One region of the Inquilinus sp. NPDC058860 genome, then DNA from elsewhere that is predicted to be linked to it. Evidence: riboswitches for the same ligand, from Rfam matches in the RefSeq annotation. Region 1 holds a riboswitch; each other region holds the start of a gene.
The links. A riboswitch is a leader RNA that binds a small molecule or an ion and turns the genes downstream of it on or off. The one in region 1 is predicted to bind S-adenosylmethionine.
Positions count from the first base shown of each region.

Region 1 (5,757 bases):
CGTCTCGGTGGCGATGCTGATCTCGGCGCTGAACGCCCTGACGCTGAGCCCGGCGCTGTGCGGGGTGTTCCTGAAGCAGCACCAGCACGGCCACCGCCCCGGCCTGTACGGACGGATCATGGGCCGCGTCTCCGGCGGCATCGACAAGGTGCGCGACGGCTATGCCTGGGTGGTGGCCCGGCTGGTCCGGGTCGCGCTGCTGTCGATCGCACTGGTCGCCGCTTTCGGCGGGCTGGCCTGGCTGCTCAATTCCGCCACCCCGACCGGCTTCCTGCCCGACGAGGACCAGGGGCTGTTCTTCGTCGAGATGAAGCTGCCGGCGGCGGCCGCCGTCGGCCGCACCACCCAGGTGGTCGAGCAGGTCGAGGGGCTGGTGCGCGACATCCCCGGCGTCGCCGACATCACCGGCGTGGTCGGCCGCAGCTTCATCGACGGGCTGGCCGAGCCGAACGCCGCCTTCCTTGTGGTGGCGCTGAAGCCGTTCGACGAGCGGGTCAGGGAAGGGATCACCGTGTTCGACGTGATCCGCCAGGTGGCGATCCGCACCGCCGGCGTCCGCGACGCGCTGGTCATCCCCCTGAACCTGCCGCCGATCATCGGCCTCGGCACCGCCGGGGGCTTCCAGTATCAGCTCGAGGATTTCGAGGGCAAAAGCCCGAACGAGCTGGCGGCGGTGGCGCAGGGGCTGGTGGTCGCCGCCAACCAGACGCCGGGCCTGACCCAGGTCTTCACCTCCTTCAACGCCAACACGCCGCAGATCTTCCTGAACCTGGACCGCGAGAAGGCGCAGACGCTGGGCGTCGCCGTCAGCAGCATCTTCAATGCGCTGCAGGCGACGCTGGGCGGCTTCTACATCAACGACTTCAACCTGTTCGGCCGCACTTGGCAGGTGATCGCCCAGGGCGAGGCCAACGACCGCCGCACGGTCGACGACATCTACCGGATCTATGTCCGCTCCGCCTCCGGCCAGATGGTGCCGATGCGGTCGCTGGTCGACGCCGAGCAGCAGCTGGGGCCGCTGTTCATCACCCGCTACAACAACTACCGCTCGGTCAGCATCCTCGGCAGCGCCGCGCCGGGGGTCAGCTCGGGCCAGTCGCTGGCGGCGATGACGCAGGCGTCGAACGCCACCCTGCCGCCCGGCTACGGCTTCGAATGGACCGGCACCGCGCTGCAGGAGCTGCAGGCCGCCGGCCAGACCGGCTTCATCCTCGGCCTCGCGGTGCTGTTCGCCTATCTGTTCCTGGTGGCGCTGTACGAGAGCTGGTCGATCCCGGTCGGCGTGCTGCTGTCGGTCACGGTCGGCATCGTCGGCGGCCTGGCGGCGCTGTGGATCGCCGGCCTGTCGAACGACGTCTACGCCCAGATCGGCATCGTCGTGCTGATCGCCCTGGCCAGCAAGAACGGCATCCTGATCGTCGAGTTCGCCAAGGCCAAGCGCGAGGAGGGGTCGTCGATCGCCGACGCCGCGATCGAGGGCGCCCGGCTGCGCTTCCGGCCGGTGATGATGACCAGCTTCGCCTTCATCCTGGGCTTGGTGCCGCTGGTGACGGCGGCGGGCGCGGCCGCGGCCAGCCGGCGCGGCGTCGGCACCTCGGTGTTCGGCGGCATGATCGCGGCCTCGGCGATCGGCATCTTCCTGATCCCGATGCTCTACGTCACCCTGCAGCATGTCCGCGAATGGGTGCACGAGAAGCTGCTGGGCGGCTCGATCGCGCCGAAGCCGCGGGCCGAGGCGCCGGGCACGCCGGCCGAGTGAAACAGGGCGGCTCCTGCGAGAGCCGCCCTTCACTCGCTAATGCACCCAGCGGCCGCGGTCGCGGTACCAGGGCCGGCCGCGGTAGTAGTTGTCCCAGTAGGGGCCGGCGTCGAATCGGATCACCGGCACGCCGATCACCGGGGCGGCCTCGACGATGACCCGGCGGCGGTGCTGGACATCCGCCGCCAGGAAGCGGCCGTCGGTCCAGCCGCGGTCGGGACCGACACCGATGTCGCACCAGGCCCAGCCGTCAATGCAGCCGAAGATCTGCACCGGCACGCCCGGCCGCAGCCGCGCCACCATCGGATAGTCGGCCCCCGGCCCGGCGCGCAGCCGGACCGCCCCGGTGGTGTAGCCCGGCGCGGCATCGGCCGCCGTCGCCGCCAGGGCCGTCATCGCCAGCCCGGCCATCGCGGCCAAAGCGAGCTTCCATCTCATCATGCGAACTCCAGGGACGAGAATCCCCCTTCGTCCGCTTCAACGCGGCCGGGCCGGAATCCGGTCGCCTGATCAGCTGGGCGCGGCGCCTTGCCTCACCCCGCCCGACGGGCGGCGTCGAGGGCGCGGGACAGGTCGCGCTCCAGGTCCTCGATGCCCTCGAGCCCGACCGACAGCCGCACCAGCCCTTCGGTGATGCCCATGGCGGCACGGTCCGCCGCCTCCATCGCCCGGTGGGTGGTGGTGGTCGGGTGGGTGGCGAGCGATTTGGTGTCGCCGAGATTGTTCGAGATGTCGACCAGCCGCAGCGCATCGAGGAAGGCGAAAGCCGCCGCCTTGCTGCCGAGGTCGAAGGCGACCAGCGTGCCGCCGTTCTTCATCTGCCGCTTCGCCAGCGCGTGATGCGGATGGCTTTCCAGCCAGGGGTAGCGCACCGATTTCGCCGCCGGATGCGCCTCGACCAGCTGCGCCAGGCGGTGGGCGCCGGCGACCTGGCGCTCGACGCGCAGGCCGAGCGTCTCCAGCCCCTTCACCAGCACCCAGGCGTTGAAGGGCGACAGCGCCGGGCCGGTGTGCCGGTAATAGGGCAGGAAATCGTCGGTCAGGAACTTCCTGTCGGCCAGCACGGCGCCGCCCAGCACCCGGCCCTGGCCGTCGATGTGCTTGGTGGCGGAGTAGATCACCACGTCGGCGCCGAGTTCGAGCGGCTTCTGGCCCAAGGGCGTGGCGAAGACGTTGTCGATGAACACCTTGGCGCCGGCGGCATGGGCGATCCTGGCCACCGCGGCGACGTCGACCAAGTCGAGCGTCGGATTGGCCGGCGTCTCCAGGAACACCGCCCGGGTGTTCGGCCGCATCGCCGCCTCCCAGGCCGCGAGGTCGGCGCCGTCGACGAAGGTGGTGGTGATGCCGTAGCGCGGCAGGATGGTGCCGAGGATGACGAAGCAGGAGCCGAACAGCGCCCGGCTGGCCACGACATGGTCGCCGCCGCGCAGGTGGCAGAACAGGGCGGTGAACACCGCCGACATGCCGCTGGCGGTGACGTGGCAGCCCTCCGCCCCTTCCAGCAGGGCCAGGCGCTGCTCCAGCACCTCCAAGGTCGGGTTGCCGTAGCGGGAATAGACGAAGCCGGGATCGTCGCCGGTGAAGCGCGCCTCGGCCGCCGCCGCGCTGTCATAGACGAAGCCCGAGGTCAGGAAGATCGCCTCGGAGGTCTCGCCGTACGGCGTTCGTCGGACGCCGCCGCGGACCAGCGCGGTCTCGGGGCCGAATTCGTCTTCGCTGGGGGCTTCGTCTCGATCCATCTCACCGACTCCTCGATCCGACCGGGAGGCGGTGCGTGCGGGACCTGCGCGCATCCGACCTTTTAGCGGAGATTAACGTGGCCGCAAGCCGGTCGGCTCAAATCACCACGGGGCCGCCCGGAAGGACGACGGTCCAAGACTTATCGGCAAAACGGCGATCGGGCAATGCGTTTCAGGCAAGGCTGCCCTTCATCCCTCGGCCAGGGCGTAGAGCACGAAGGGCATCTCGATCCCTTCGTACAGCCGGCGGTAGGAGCGGCAGAGGCGGAAGCCGCGGGATTCGTAGAAGCCGCGGGCCAGCCGGTTATGGGCGAAGCTCTCCAGCGTCCGGCAGCCGCGCTTGACGGCGTCGGCCAGGAGCGCGGTGCCGGCCGACCGGCCCTGCGCCGCCGGGTCGACGAACAGCATGTCGAGATGCGACCCGGTCATCAGCGAGAAGCCGAGCGGCGTGCCCTGTCCGTCAACGGCGATGCGCAGGTCGGGCAGCCGGGCGGCGAAGCGGCGGGCGAAATCCTCCGGCCGCTTGCGGTCCAGGATCGCGGCCGGGAGGATGTGCTCGAAGGCGGCGCGGGTGCTGCGCCAGGCCACCTCGGCCACGGCCGGCACATCCGCCGCCGCCGGCGGCCGCACCGTCACCGCTTCCATCGTCTTCGCATCGCCCATCATCCGGCGCCCCGCAACCTGGGATCGAGCGCGTCCCGCAACCCGTCGCCGAGCAGGTTGAAGCCGAAAGACGCCAACAGGATGGCAAGGCCGGAGAAGATCGAATCCCAGGGCGACAGCAGCAGATAGCCCCGCGCCTCGGCCAGCATGCGGCCGAGCGACGGCACCGGCGGCTGGGTGCCGAGGCCGAGGAAGGACAGCGAGGCCTCGACCAGGATCGCGGTGGAGAGGGCCAGGCTGGCCTGGACCAGGATGACGCTGGCGAGGTTGGGTAGCACGTGGCGCCACAGCACCCGGCCCTCACCCGCCCCGATGGCGCGGGCGCCGAGCACGTATTGGCTGCCGGCGACCACGAGCGCCGGGCCGCGCAGGAGGCGGGCGAAGACCGGGATGTAGACCACGCCGATGGCCAGCGCCGTGGTCGTCGCCCCCGGCCCCAGCACGGCGACGATGCCGATCGCCAGCAGGATGATCGGGAAGGCGAACAGGATGTCCATCAGCCGCATGCCGGCACGGTCGAGCCAGCCGCCGCGCAGGGCCGCGGCCACGCCCAGCGTGCCGCCGACCAGCAGCGCCAGCAGCACCGCGCTGGCCGAGGCGGCGAGCGAGGCGCGGTAGCCGTAGAGGATGCGCGACAGCACGTCCCGGCCGAACTGGTCGGTGCCGAGCCAGGCCGCGGCGCTGGGTCCCTTCATCCGCTGGATGACGTGCTGGGCCAGCGGGTCGTCCGGGGCGATCCAGGGCGCCAGCAGCGCCGCCCCGACCTGCAGCAGCACCAGCGCCCCGCCGATCCAGACCAGCGGGTGCCGGGGCGCGGCGATGCGGCGGCGCGAGGGCGGCGCCAGGGTTTCCGGAAGGGGAGCCGTCATCTGAGGCCGATCCGCGGGTCGAGCGCGGCGTAGAGCATGTCGGTGACGAAGTTCACCAGCACGAATCCGGCGGTGACCAGCAGGATCGCCGCCTGGATCAGCGGATAGTTGCGCTCGGCGATCGCGCCCAGCATCAGCCGGCCGAGGCCGGGCAGGGCGAAGACCTGCTCGACCACGATGGCGCCGCCGAACAGGTAGCCGGCGGAGATGCCGAGCGCGGTGACGAAGGGGATCATGGCGTTGCGGAAGGCGTGATGGAACACCACCGCCCGCTCGCTGACGCCCTTGGCCCGGGCGGTGCGGATGTAGTCCTGCCCCAGCGCGTCGAGCATGGCGGAGCGGACGATGCGCGACAGCGAGGCCAGCACCGGCACGGCCAGCGCGATGGTCGGCAGCAACATGCGCTGCAGGTTGCCGGCCGGGTCGTCGGCCAGCGCCACGAAGCCGATCGCCGGGAAGGCCGGGAAGACGCCGTGGAACAGGTAGATCAGGAGAGCCCCGAGCCAGAAGGACGGCACGGTGACGCCGGCGATGGTGACCACTCGCACCAGGTAGTCGCGCGCGGAGTTGCGGAAATACGCCATCAGGCAGCCGGCCGGCACCGCCAGCGCCACGGAGACGGCGAGCGCCAGCAGCGTGACCTCGATGGTGACGCCGATCCGGGCCGTGATCTCCTCCAGCACCGGCCGACCGGTCCACAGGCTGGTGCCGAGGTCGCCGGTCA
Region 1 is NZ_JBHYMS010000009.1:86,957-92,713, forward strand. It holds gene ACFW16_RS08515 (efflux RND transporter permease subunit) at 1-1,759, shown strand, start outside; gene ACFW16_RS08520 (SH3 domain-containing protein) at 1,796-2,200, opposite strand; gene metZ (O-succinylhomoserine sulfhydrylase) at 2,293-3,501, opposite strand; SAM riboswitch at 3,544-3,620, opposite strand; gene ACFW16_RS08530 (GNAT family N-acetyltransferase) at 3,691-4,167, opposite strand; gene ACFW16_RS08535 (ABC transporter permease) at 4,164-5,033, opposite strand; gene ACFW16_RS08540 (ABC transporter permease) at 5,030-5,757, opposite strand, start outside.

Region 2 (5,757 bases), on a different contig from region 1:
CGGCGGCCACCGCCTCGGCCCGCGCCTTGGCCTGGGCGGCACCATCGCCGGCGCCGTAGCCGACAACCCGCAGCTTCGGGCTCTGCGCCGTCTTGGCGACGTTCTCGATGGTGCTGTTGGCCGAGGCCGGGAGCGTGGTGCTGCCGCCATCGAACTTGACCGTGCCGGCGACCCGGTTGTTGAAGCTGAAGGCCGGCTTCGATTCCTGCGCCGGGGCCGCTGCGGCCTGACCGTTCGCCGGCCGGTTGCCGAAGCTCAGCGCGCCGGGGGCGCCCGAGGCGGCCCGGTCGGCTTCGAGCTGGCTGCGCACCGCGGCCTGCTGCTCCGGCGTCGGCAGGTCGGTCGGCTTCTCCGGCACGGTACCGAGATTGGGATAGGCCTGCTGCGAGGCCGGGCGCGGCATCGAGTCCATCGCCGGGGGGGCGGCGGTGTCGCGGCGCTGACCGAAGGTCAACGGCGCGACCGTGCCGGTCGGCTGCTGCTGTTGCGCCTGCTGCGCCGCCGCCTGCTGCTGCGCGATCTGCTGCTGCCGCTGGAAAGCGGCCTGGCGCTGCTGTTCGATCTGCGCCCGGCGCTGCTGCTGGGTCGCCTGCTGCTGCGCCCGGGCCTGCTGCATCGCGGCGCGGTCGGCGTCGGTCTGGGCCAGCGCGGGCAGGTTGTAGGTCTTGGTGTCACCCGCCTGGGCGGTGCCCAGGGGCCCGCCGACGCTGGGCACCGGCGGCGCCTCGGCCGGCCCGAGCGGCGTGACCTCGGCGGTCTCGACCTTGGGCACGGAGGCCGGGACGTCACCCGCATAGGGCGTGCCGTCGAAGATGCGGCCGCCGCAGCCTGCGAGGGCGAGGCCGAGGGCGAGGGTGACAACGGCGCCACGGACCGGAAGGCCGGGGCGGGCGGAAGCGATCATGAGAGAGCCGGTGCGACGCATGGGCACGTGCCTAGCACACTTCGTTGAAAGGGTGGACTGGAAAGAGGATGGCCGTGCAAAGTGGCGGATAAGCGGCATTCTACGCTCGATTCCGCGCCTCGGGCGATGCCGCCGCAGACAAGGGATCCTTGGCCATGACCGAACGCGCCCGCGCGGCCCCCAGCCGGACGAAGTCCGGCGAAGCCGAGATCAAGGCCCGGACGAAGTCCGGCGAAGCCGAGCCCAAGGCCCAGACGAAGCCCGGCACCGCGGCGCCGGAGGCCCCGCCGCCGGCGGATCCGGCCGAGCTGGCGCGCCGCATGGTCGAGATCGCCGAGCGCAGCGCCCGGCTGGTCACCGCCTTCCTGGAGAAGCAGGGCCGCGCCGAGGCGCCGGAGCTGGATCCGCTCAACATCGGCTCGGCCTTCCTGGCCATGACCTCGCGGCTGATGGCCGACCCGACCCGGCTGGTGCAGGCCCAGATGTCGCTGTGGCAGGACTATGCCACGCTGTGGAGCCGCACCGCCCAGCGTCTCTTGGGCCAGGAGGCGGAGCCGGTGGTGACGGCGGAGAAGGGCGACAAGCGCTTCAAGGACCCGGCCTGGAGCGAGGTCGCGGTGTTCGATTTCATCAAGCAGTCCTACCTGCTGACCGCGCGCTGGCTGCAGGGCTCGGTCCGCCAGGTCGAGGGGCTGGATGCCAAGACGGCGAAGAAGGTCGACTTCTACACCCGCCAGTTCATCGACGCGATGGCGCCATCCAACTTCGTCGCCACCAACCCCGAAGTGCTGCGCAGCACGCTGGAATCGCGCGGCGAGAACCTGGTCAAGGGCCTCGAGAACATGCTGGCCGACCTGGAGCGCGGCCAAGGCCGGCTGGCCGTCAGCATGACCGACCGCACCGCCTTCGAGATCGGCCGCAACATCGCAGTCACCCCCGGCAAGGTGGTGTTCGAGACCGAGCTGATGCAGCTGATCCAGTACGACCCGGCCACCGAGACGGTGGCGCGGCGGCCGCTGCTGATCATCCCGCCCTGGATCAACAAGTTCTACATCCTCGACCTGAAGCCGCAGAACAGCCTGATCCGCTGGGCGGTGGAACAGGGCCACACCGTCTTCGTGGTCTCCTGGGTCAATCCGGACGGGCGCCTGGCCGGCAAGAGCTTCGCCGACTACATGCTGGAGGGGTCGCTGGCGGCGATCGGCGCGATCGAGCAGGCGACCGGCGAGCGCGAGGTCAATGTCGTCGGCTACTGCCTGGGCGGCACGCTTCTGGCCTGTACTCTGGCCTGGATGACGGCCAAGGGCGAAGAGGATCGGGTCAAGAGCGCGACCTATCTGACCACGCTGACCGACTTCACCGATCCGGGCGAGCTCGGCATCTTCGTCGACGAGGAGCAGTTGCGGACGATCGAGGCGAAGATGTCCGGCAAGGGCTATCTCGAAGGCTCGGCCATGGCGACGACCTTCAACCTGCTGCGCGCCAACGACCTGATCTGGTCCTTCGTCGTCAACAACTACCTCCTGGGCAAGGACCCCTTCCCCTTCGACCTCCTGTACTGGAACAGCGACGCGACCCGGATGCCGGCCGCGATGCACAGCTTCTATCTGCGCAACATGTATCAGGAGAACCGGCTGGCGCAGCCGGGCGGCATAGCGCTCGCCGGCGTGCCGATCGACCTGACCACGATCAGGACGCCCAGCTTCATGCTATCGACCCGCGACGACCACATCGCGCCCTGGGCCTCGACCTATGCCGCGACCCAGCTGTTCGGCGGCCCGGTGCGCTTCTGCCTCAGCGCCTCGGGCCACATCGCCGGAGTGGTCAACCCGCCGGCGGCGAAGAAGTACTGCCACTGGGTCAACACCCGGACCCCGGCGAGCCCCGACTCCTGGCTCAAGGGAGCGAAGCAGGTCGAAGGCTCCTGGTGGCCGGAATGGCAGAAATGGATCTCCCGCCATGCCGGCGGCCAGGTCCCGGCCCGGCACCCTGGGGACCGCGAGCTGACCCCGATCGAGGACGCGCCCGGGCGCTACGTGCGGGCGACGTGAACGCACGCCACGACGTAGGTTGGGTTCGCGACAGCGAACCCGACACTGGTCCGGCTGCACGATGTTGGGTTCGCCCAGCGAACCCAACCTACTCAGCATCTCACGCCGCCAGGTCAGCCACTCGGCCATAGGCTTGGCGCAGATCGGCCAGGCGATCGCCCTCCAGCACCCGGTCGAGATGGATCTCCGGCCGGGACGCGGCGGCGAGGACGACGCGGTAGAGATGGGTCCACAGCCCGGCGCCGCGATGCACCACGGCGTAGAGGATCTCGCGCCGGTGCGGGTCGCGCGGGCCGGGACAGGGGTGCTCGTCGAGCCGCTCGACCGTGTCGCCGGGGCCGGCGAGCGGGATCGCGGCGGAAGCGGATGCGGACATGAAAAACCCTCCTTCGCGGTTGCGAGGAGGGCTGACGCGCGGCGTTCGACCCGTTTGGTTGCCGGTCCGGCCGCATCGCCCCTCTTGCGAGAGGCCACCACCTTGCCCGGGAGGCAGGTTGGCGTGGGCGTCAGCCCAGCTCTGGATGCGAGGCCGGGTGTAGCGCGGGCCGAGGCGCAGCGCAAGAGGGATGGCAGGCCTTGCCTCGGACCCACGGATCGTCGGACCCTGACCCGTCCTCCAGCGGCGAGCCTGCGATGCCCGATCCCTCCCCTGCCCGGCCCGTGCCCGACCTGTTCGCCGCCCGGCCCCAGGCCTATGACCGCTTCACCCGAGCGGAATGGGCGGCGCTCCGGGCCTCGACGCCGATGGCGCTGTCCGAGACCGAGCTGGCCGAGCTGCGCGGGCTGAACGAGCCGATGTCGCAGGCCGATGTCGCCGACATCCTGCTGCCGCTGTCGCGCCTGCTGAACCTGCACGTCGCCGCCGCCCGCAGGCTCGACGGGGTGCAGGACGCCTTCCTCGGCCGGCCCGGCCCGCCGCCGCCCTACATCATCGGGGTCGCCGGCAGCGTCGCCGTCGGCAAGAGCACCTTCGCGCGGCTGCTGCGCCTGCTGCTGTCGCGCTGGCCCGACCATCCGCGGGTCGAGCTGGTGACCACCGACGGCTTCCTGTGGCCGAAATCGGTGCTGGAGGAGCGCGGGCTGATGCGGCGCAAAGGCTTCCCCGAGAGCTACGACCTGCGCCGGATGATCGGCTTCCTGGCCGCGGTGAAGTCCGGCCGGCCGGAGGTCGAGGCGCCGGTCTATTCCCACCTCGCCTACGACATCCTGCCCGGCGAGAAGCAGGTGATCCGCCGGCCGGACATCCTGATCTTCGAGGGGCTGAACGTGCTGCAGGCCCCGGCCGGGGCCTCGGTCGTCACCTCCGATTTCTTCGACTTCTCGGTCTATGTCGATGCCGAGGAGGAGGACATCGCCCGCTGGTTCGTCGAGCGCCGCCTGCTGCTGCAGCGCACCGCGTTCCGGGACCCCTCCTCCCATTTCCATCACCAGCGCGACTTGCCGGAGGCGGAAGCCCGCCGCGTCGCCCGCGAGATCTGGGACCGGATCAACGGGGTGAACCTCCGCGAGAACATCCTGCCGACGCGGCAGCGCGCCCGGCTGGTGCTGCACAAGGCCGCCGACCATTCGGTCGACGCCGTCGCCCTGCGCCGGATGTAGCCATGGACCTGCCCCTCGGACCGCTGCTCGGATCGGGCAAGGAGGCCGAGGTCTTCGATGCCGGCGACCTGGTGGTCAAGCTGTACCGGACGACGGCGACCGCGCCGAAGCGGGCGGCGTTCCGCGAGGCGTCGATCCTGGCGCTGATCGAGGCGCTCGGGCTGCCCGCGCCCTCGGCCCGGGCCGTCGGGCAGATCGACGGCCGCTGGGGGATCGCCATGACCCGGGCCGGGGGGCCGTCCCTCGCCGATGCCATCCGCTGCCGGCCCGACCGGGTTTCGGCCTGCCTGGAGCGCATGGCCCGGCTTCAGATCGAGATCCATGGCCATCCGGGGACGCATCTCGGCAGCATGAAAGCCAGGCTGGCGGTCAATATCGGCCGGGCGCCGATCCCGGATGAAGCATTGCGGCGCCGGCTGCTGGACGACCTGGCCGAGCTGCCGGAGGGCGACCGCCTCTGCCACGGCGACTTTCATCCCTGGAATATCCTGGGGCCGCCGGGGCAGGAGGTGGTGGTCGACTGGCTGGACGCCTGCGCCGGCGATCCGGCGGCCGATGTCTGCCGCTCCTACGTGCTGATCCGGCCGGTGGCGCCGGAGCTGGCCGTCGCCTATGTCGAGACCTACATCGCAGCCGCGGGCGAGAGCCGGGACCTGGTCTTCGCCTGGCTGCCTTTCGTCGCCGCCGCCCGCCTGGCCGAAGGCGTGCCCGGCGAGGCCGAAAGACTGATGGCGATGGCCGCGTCCGGATCGCCGTTCTGACCCCGGATCCGGCTGTGCGGACCCGGCATATCCGGTCTGATTCCGCGTCGACCTTGCCATTCCACCCGTATTCCCCCATGTTTGGGGGGTCATTCTGGTTTGGACGGCCGGCCTGCTATGCCCTCGCGGCCGCGGATCCCTCGCCTTTCCCCTTCCCGTTTGATGCGTCGCGCAGTTCCGCGCGGCGCCACCCCCTCAACTGGAGGAAAAGCGATGCCGATCGGCACCGTTAAGTGGTTCAACAGCACCAAAGGCTTCGGCTTCATTCAGCCGGAGAACGGCGGCTCGGACGTCTTCGTCCACATCTCCGCCGTCGAGCGCGCCGGTCTGCGCGGCCTGAACGAAGGCCAGAAGATCTCCTACGAGGAGCAGCGCGATCCGAAGCGCGGCAAGACCTCGGCGGAGAATCTGAAGGAAGTCTGAGCCTTCGATTGCGGAGCGG
Region 2 is NZ_JBHYMS010000022.1:10,377-16,133, reverse strand. It holds gene ACFW16_RS16915 (OmpA family protein) at 1-904, opposite strand, end outside; gene phaC (class I poly(R)-hydroxyalkanoic acid synthase) at 1,225-2,955, shown strand; gene ACFW16_RS16905 (hypothetical protein) at 3,056-3,331, opposite strand; SAM-I-IV-variant riboswitch at 3,376-3,485, opposite strand; gene coaA (type I pantothenate kinase) at 3,589-4,554, shown strand; gene ACFW16_RS16895 (phosphotransferase family protein) at 4,557-5,315, shown strand; gene ACFW16_RS16890 (cold-shock protein) at 5,529-5,738, shown strand.
Region 2: another riboswitch for S-adenosylmethionine. It lies ahead of ACFW16_RS16905 (hypothetical protein); the one in region 1 lies ahead of metZ (O-succinylhomoserine sulfhydrylase).

Region 3 (5,757 bases), on a different contig from region 1:
TCTTCCCTGGCCCCGGCCTTTCGGCCGACCTAGAACGGACGTGATGGCTGCCACCGATTCCGCCTCTTCGCCGCCTTCCCTCGGCTCAGTCCTTCTGGCCGTGGCGCCGCTGCTGTTCAGCGCCGCCATCATGATCATGGGCAACGGGCTGTTCGGCACGCTGGTCGCGGTGCGGATGGATCTCGACGGCTTCGACGTCGGGACCATCGGTCTGGTGCTGGCCTTCTATTCCGGCGGCTTCGCCCTGGGCACGCTGATCTGCCCGCGGATCGTGCTGCTGGTCGGCCATATCCGCACCTTCGCCGCCTTCGCCGCGATCGCCTCGGCGACGGCGCTGGTTCACGCGCTGTGGGTCGACCCGGTGGTATGGGCGGTGCTGCGCCTGATCACCGGCATCAGCATGGCGGTGCTGTTCACGATCATCGAGAGCTGGCTGAACGCCCGGGCGGTGAACGCCGTGCGCGGCCGGGTGATGTCCTCCTACATGGCGGTGAACTACACCGCCTTCGGCCTGTCGCAGCCCTGGCTGACGGTGATGGACCCGGCCGGCTTCGCCCTGTTCTCGGTGGTGGCGATGCTGGTGTCGCTGTCGCTGGTGCCGCTGTCGCTGACCCCGGTCGAGACGCCGCCGGTGATCAAGGTCAAGCGCTTCGGCCTGCGCGCCCTGATCGCGATCTCGCCGCTCGGCGTCGCCGGCTGCTTCTCGGTCGGGCTGATCAGCGCCGCCTTCTCCGGCATGGGGCCGGTCTATGCCCGCACCATCGACCCGTCGCCGGACTGGATCGCCGGCTTCATGATGACGGCGATCTTCGCCGGCTTCCTGCTGCAATACCCGGTCGGCAAGCTGTCCGACCGCTTCGACCGGCGCCAGGTATTCCTCGGCATCACCATTTCGCTGGCGCTGATCAGCGCCGCCCTGGCGGTGTTCGGCGGGCTGTCGCCCACGCTGTTGCTGGTGCTGCTCGCGGCCTTCGGCGGGCTGTCCTACACCATCTATCCGCTCAGCCTCAGCCACGCCAACGACTTCATGACGCCGGAGCAGCTGGTGCCGGCCGCGGCCGGCCTGCTGTTGTGCTACGGCACCGGCGCGGTGTTCGGGCCGATCGTGGCGTCGCGGGTGATGCAACTGCTGGGCCCGTCCGGGCTGTTCGTCTGGACCGGCGCGGTCGCGGTGCTGCTGGCGCTGTTCACCGTCTTCCGCATGACCCGGCGGGCGGCGATGCCGAACGAGGAGCAGGGCAGCTTCGTCGCCGTGCCCACCACCACGCCGGTCGCGGCCGAGCTCGACCCGCGCGCGCCGGACGAGACGCCGCCGACCATGCGCGACGCCGCCTGAAGGGAACCGCCATGCTGACCCGCCGCCGCCTGCTGACCTCGGTGCTTCCCGCCGCCGGGATGGCCGCGGCGGGGATCGGCATAGCGGGATTGGGGGGAATGCGATCGGCGCGGGCGCAGGACCCGCTGTTCTTCCGCATCGGCACCGGCACCACCGGCGGCACCTATTTCCCGATCGGCGGCATCATCGCCGGCGCCATCTCCGGCCCCCCCGGCCTGCCCCCCTGCGGCAGCGCCGGCGGCAGCTGCGGCGTTTCCGGCCTGATCGCGGTGGCCCAGGCCAGCGCCGGGTCGATCGACAACATCAGGCGGATCAACGCCGGCGAGTTCGATTCCGGCTTGGCCCAGGCCGACGTCGCCTTCGCCGCCTATGCCGGCGAGGGGCCCTTCGCCGGCCAGCCGCCGGTGACCAGCCTGCGCGCCATCGCCCATCTCTTCTCCGAATTCGTCCATGTCGTGGTGCCCGCCGACAGCCCGGTGCAGTCGGTGGCCGACCTCAAGGGCAAGCGCGTCTCGGTCGGCGCCGAAGGCTCCGGCACGATCTATGACATCCGCCTGATCCTCGCCGCCTACGGCCTGAAGCAGACGGATGTGACCGAGATCTACGAGCGGCCGGAGCCGTCGGCCGACCTGCTGGCCGAAGGCGGGCTCGACGCCATGGTGATGACCGGCGGACCGCCGCTCGGGGTGATCGCCGACCTGGCGCGGCGGCGGCCGATCCGGCTGCTGCCGATCGCGGGGCCGGAGGCCGAGGCGCTGGTCGCCAAGGTGCCGTTCTTCGCCGAGGAGCCGATCCCCGCCGGCCTCTATGACGGCGTCGCCGCGGAGGTGCCGGGCCTGTCGGTCGGGGCGATCTGGCTGGTGGCGGAGCGGATCGCCGAGGCCACGGTCTACGAGATCGCCCGTGCCCTGTGGCAGAAATCGACCCTGGACCTGCTGGCGGCGGGCCATCCGCGCGGCAAGGAGATCGCGCTCGACGGCGCCACGCGCGGCCTCGGCGTGCCGCTGCACCCCGGCGCCGCCCGCTATTATGCCGAGCATGCGGTGCTGAGCCTGCCCGCCCGGGCGACGCCCTGAGAGACCTCCCTGAGCCGAAGCCCGGCGGACCGGACGTAGATCCACATTCATCCAGTTGAAATGTGCCGGCGGACCCCGTAGAACTTGACGCACATCAGGAGTTGGGCACTGCCCGACGCCAACCTGCTTCCCCGAGCAAGGTGGCGCTCCCGCGAGGGAGGATGTGGTCGAACCGACAACCAAGCGGGTCATTCCACAATCGGTCCTGCCCACGACGCGTGGAAACAGACCGAAGCTATGCCGATCAAGATTCCGAACGACCTGCCCGCCCGCTCCGTCCTCGAAGCGGAAGGGGTCATGGTGATGCTCGAGGCGCAGGCGGTGCGGCAGGATATCCGGCCGATGCGGATCGGCCTGCTGAACCTGATGCCGAACAAGGTCAAGACCGAGACCCAGTTCGCCCGGCTGCTCGGCGCCTCGCCGTTGCAGGTCGAGCTGACGCTGGTCAAGATGACCAACCACGTGCCGCGCAACACGCCCAGCGACCACATCCTGTCCTTCTACCGCGACTGGGAGGATGTCCGGACGGAGAAGTTCGACGGCTTCATCGTCACCGGCGCGCCGGTCGAGACGATGGCGTTCGAGCAGGTGACCTACTGGGACGAGCTGCGCCGGGTCTTCGACTGGACGCAGACCAACGTCCATGGCTGCTTCAACATCTGCTGGGGCGCCCAGGCCGCCGTGCATCATTTCCACGGCGTGCCCAAGCACGCGCTGCCCGCAAAGAAGTTCGGCGTGTACCGCCACCGCATCGTCGAGGCGGCCTCGCCCTATCTGCGCGGCTTCTCGGACGATTTCACCATCCCGGTGTCGCGCTGGACCGAGAACCGGCGCGAGGACATCCCGGCGGCCAGCGGCATGAAGGTGCTGATGGAGTCGGACGATGCCGGGTTGTGCCTGCTGGAAGATGCCAGCCGCCGGTCGCTGCACATGTTCAACCATGTCGAGTACGACACCGACACGCTCGGCGACGAGTATTTCCGCGACGTCGCTGCCGGCAAGGCGATCGCCCTGCCGCACGACTATTTCCCGGGGAACGACCCCGGCCGCAAGCCGCAGAACCGGTGGCGCAGCCACGCGCATCTGCTGTTCGGCAACTGGATCAACCAGCTGTACCAGACCACGCCGTACGAGATCGGCGACATCGGCCGCGGTTAGCCGGGGGTTGGAGCGGGGTGATCTTGGGCCGGATCGATCAGCCTATCGAACGAAGGAGCTGTTTTTTTGCCTCTCCCGTTTACGGGAGAGGTCGGAGACGCAAGCGGCTCCGGGTGAGGGGAGTTTGTCGAGGCCGGGACCAACCCTCACCCGGTCTCGCTGCGCGAGCCCGACCTCTCCCGCCAGGCGGGAGAGGCACCACATAGACGCTCGGCGTCATGTCTGACCGTGCCCGAATGCGCGGTCGTATCATCCCGCTCTAAAAGGTGAGCACCCAGGGCTCGGCCATCCCCGCCTCGACCCAGCGCCGCATCGCCGGCAGGCCCAGGATCTCGTCGGCATAGGCCCGGCAGACCGGGTCGAGCGGCACGCCGTAGCGGTCGAATCGCACCGCCACCGGGGCATACATGCAGTCGGCCGCGCCGAAGGCGCCGAACAGGAACGCGCCCTCGGTGCCGGCCGCCTCGCGGCACTGCCGCCAGATCGCGGTGACGCGGGCGATATCGGCTTCGGTCGCATCGCTGTGGGCCCCGCCGGGGTCGGGCGGATCCAGGTCCATCGGCAGCTCGTTGCGCAGACCGATGAAGCCGCTGTGCATCTCCGCCGAGATCGACCGCGCGAGTGCTCGGCGCGCCGGGTCGCGCGGCCACAGGGCGAGATCCGGGAAGCGCTCGGCCAGATATTCGAGGATCGCCAGGCTGTCCCAGACCGTCGTTTCGCCGTCGATCAGGGTCGGCACCTTACCGCTCGGCGAATGGCGCAGGATCGCCTCCTTCGACCCGTCGCGGTAGAGCGGGATCAGGATCTCCTCGAACGGGATGTCGTGATGCGCCAGGGCCAGCCACGGCCGTAGCGACCAGGAGGAGTAGCGCTTGTTGCCGATGATGAGGCGCATGGCGGTCCGCTCCGGCTGAGGGGTTGGCAAGGCAAACGGGCTGGAGCATGGTGTGCCGCCCCGAGTTCCCGAACGCAAGAAGGCCTGCGCCGTGCTGCCGAATCTGGTCGATGCCGCCGAGGGAGAGACCGTCTCTCTGATCCCGCTCAGCAAGGCCGCGCTCGACGGCTGGCGCGCCGCCGCGACGCCGGCGCGGCGGGCCTGGGCCGAGGCCAACGGCTTCGCCGCGGAATCGGGCCGCATCCTGGCGCTGCCGGGCGAGGGCGGGCGGGTCGATGCGATCCTGGTCGGTATCGAGTCCGCGGCCGATGCCTGGGCCTTCGCCGGCCTGCCGACATCGTTGCCGGTCGGAGCTTACGCGCTAGATGATTCGGCCGAGCCGGCGACCGCCACGGCGGCCGCCTTCGGCTGGGCGCTCGGCGGCTACCACTATGGCCGCTACAAGGGGCCGGAGCGGGTCTCGGCGAAGCTGGTCTGGCCGAAGGCGGCCGACCGCGCCGCGGTCGAGCGTGCGGCCAGCGCCACCACGCTGGTGCGCGACCTGGTCAACACCCCGGCCAACGACCTCGGCCCGGCCGAGCTGGCCGCGGCGGCCGAGGCGCTGGCGAAGGAGTTCGGCGCCCGTTTCGGCGTCATCACCGGCGACGAGCTGCTGACCCGCAACTACCCGCTGATCCACGCCGTCGGCCGCGCCTCCAGCCGGGCGCCGCGGCTGATCGACATCGAATGGGGCGACCCGTCGGCGCCGAAGGTCACGCTGGTCGGCAAGGGCGTCGTCTTCGATTCGGGCGGCCTCGACCTCAAGGATTCCGGCAACATGCTGCTGATGAAGAAGGACATGGGCGGCGCCGCCCATGCCCTCGGCGTCGCCCGCATGGTGATGATGGCGCAGCTGCCGGTGCGGCTGCGCGTGCTGGTGCCGGCGGTCGAGAACGCGGTGTCCGGCGACGCCTTCCGGCCGATGGATGTCTATCGCAGCCGCAAGGGGCTGACGGTCGAGATCGGCAACACCGACGCCGAGGGGCGGCTGGTGCTGTGCGACGCGCTGGAGGAGGCGTCGTCGGAGAAGCCCGAGATCATCGTCGACTTCGCCACCCTGACCGGCGCCGCCCGGGTCGCGCTCGGCACCGACGTGCCGGCGATGTTCTCGAACGACGACGCCACCGCCGACGCCCTGGCCGCGGCGTCGCGCCGGGTCGAGGACCCGCTGTGGCGCCTGCCGCTGTGGCAGCCCTACAACCGGCTGCTGAAATCCGGCATCGCCGACATCAACAACGCGCCCGACACGCGCT
Region 3 is NZ_JBHYMS010000016.1:79,196-84,952, reverse strand. It holds gene ACFW16_RS13655 (MFS transporter) at 44-1,336, shown strand; gene ACFW16_RS13650 (TAXI family TRAP transporter solute-binding subunit) at 1,348-2,412, shown strand; SAM-I-IV-variant riboswitch at 2,499-2,605, shown strand; gene metA (homoserine O-succinyltransferase) at 2,650-3,570, shown strand; gene ACFW16_RS13640 (glutathione S-transferase family protein) at 3,830-4,465, opposite strand; gene ACFW16_RS13635 (leucyl aminopeptidase family protein) at 4,557-5,757, shown strand, end outside.
Region 3: another riboswitch for S-adenosylmethionine. It lies ahead of metA (homoserine O-succinyltransferase); the one in region 1 lies ahead of metZ (O-succinylhomoserine sulfhydrylase).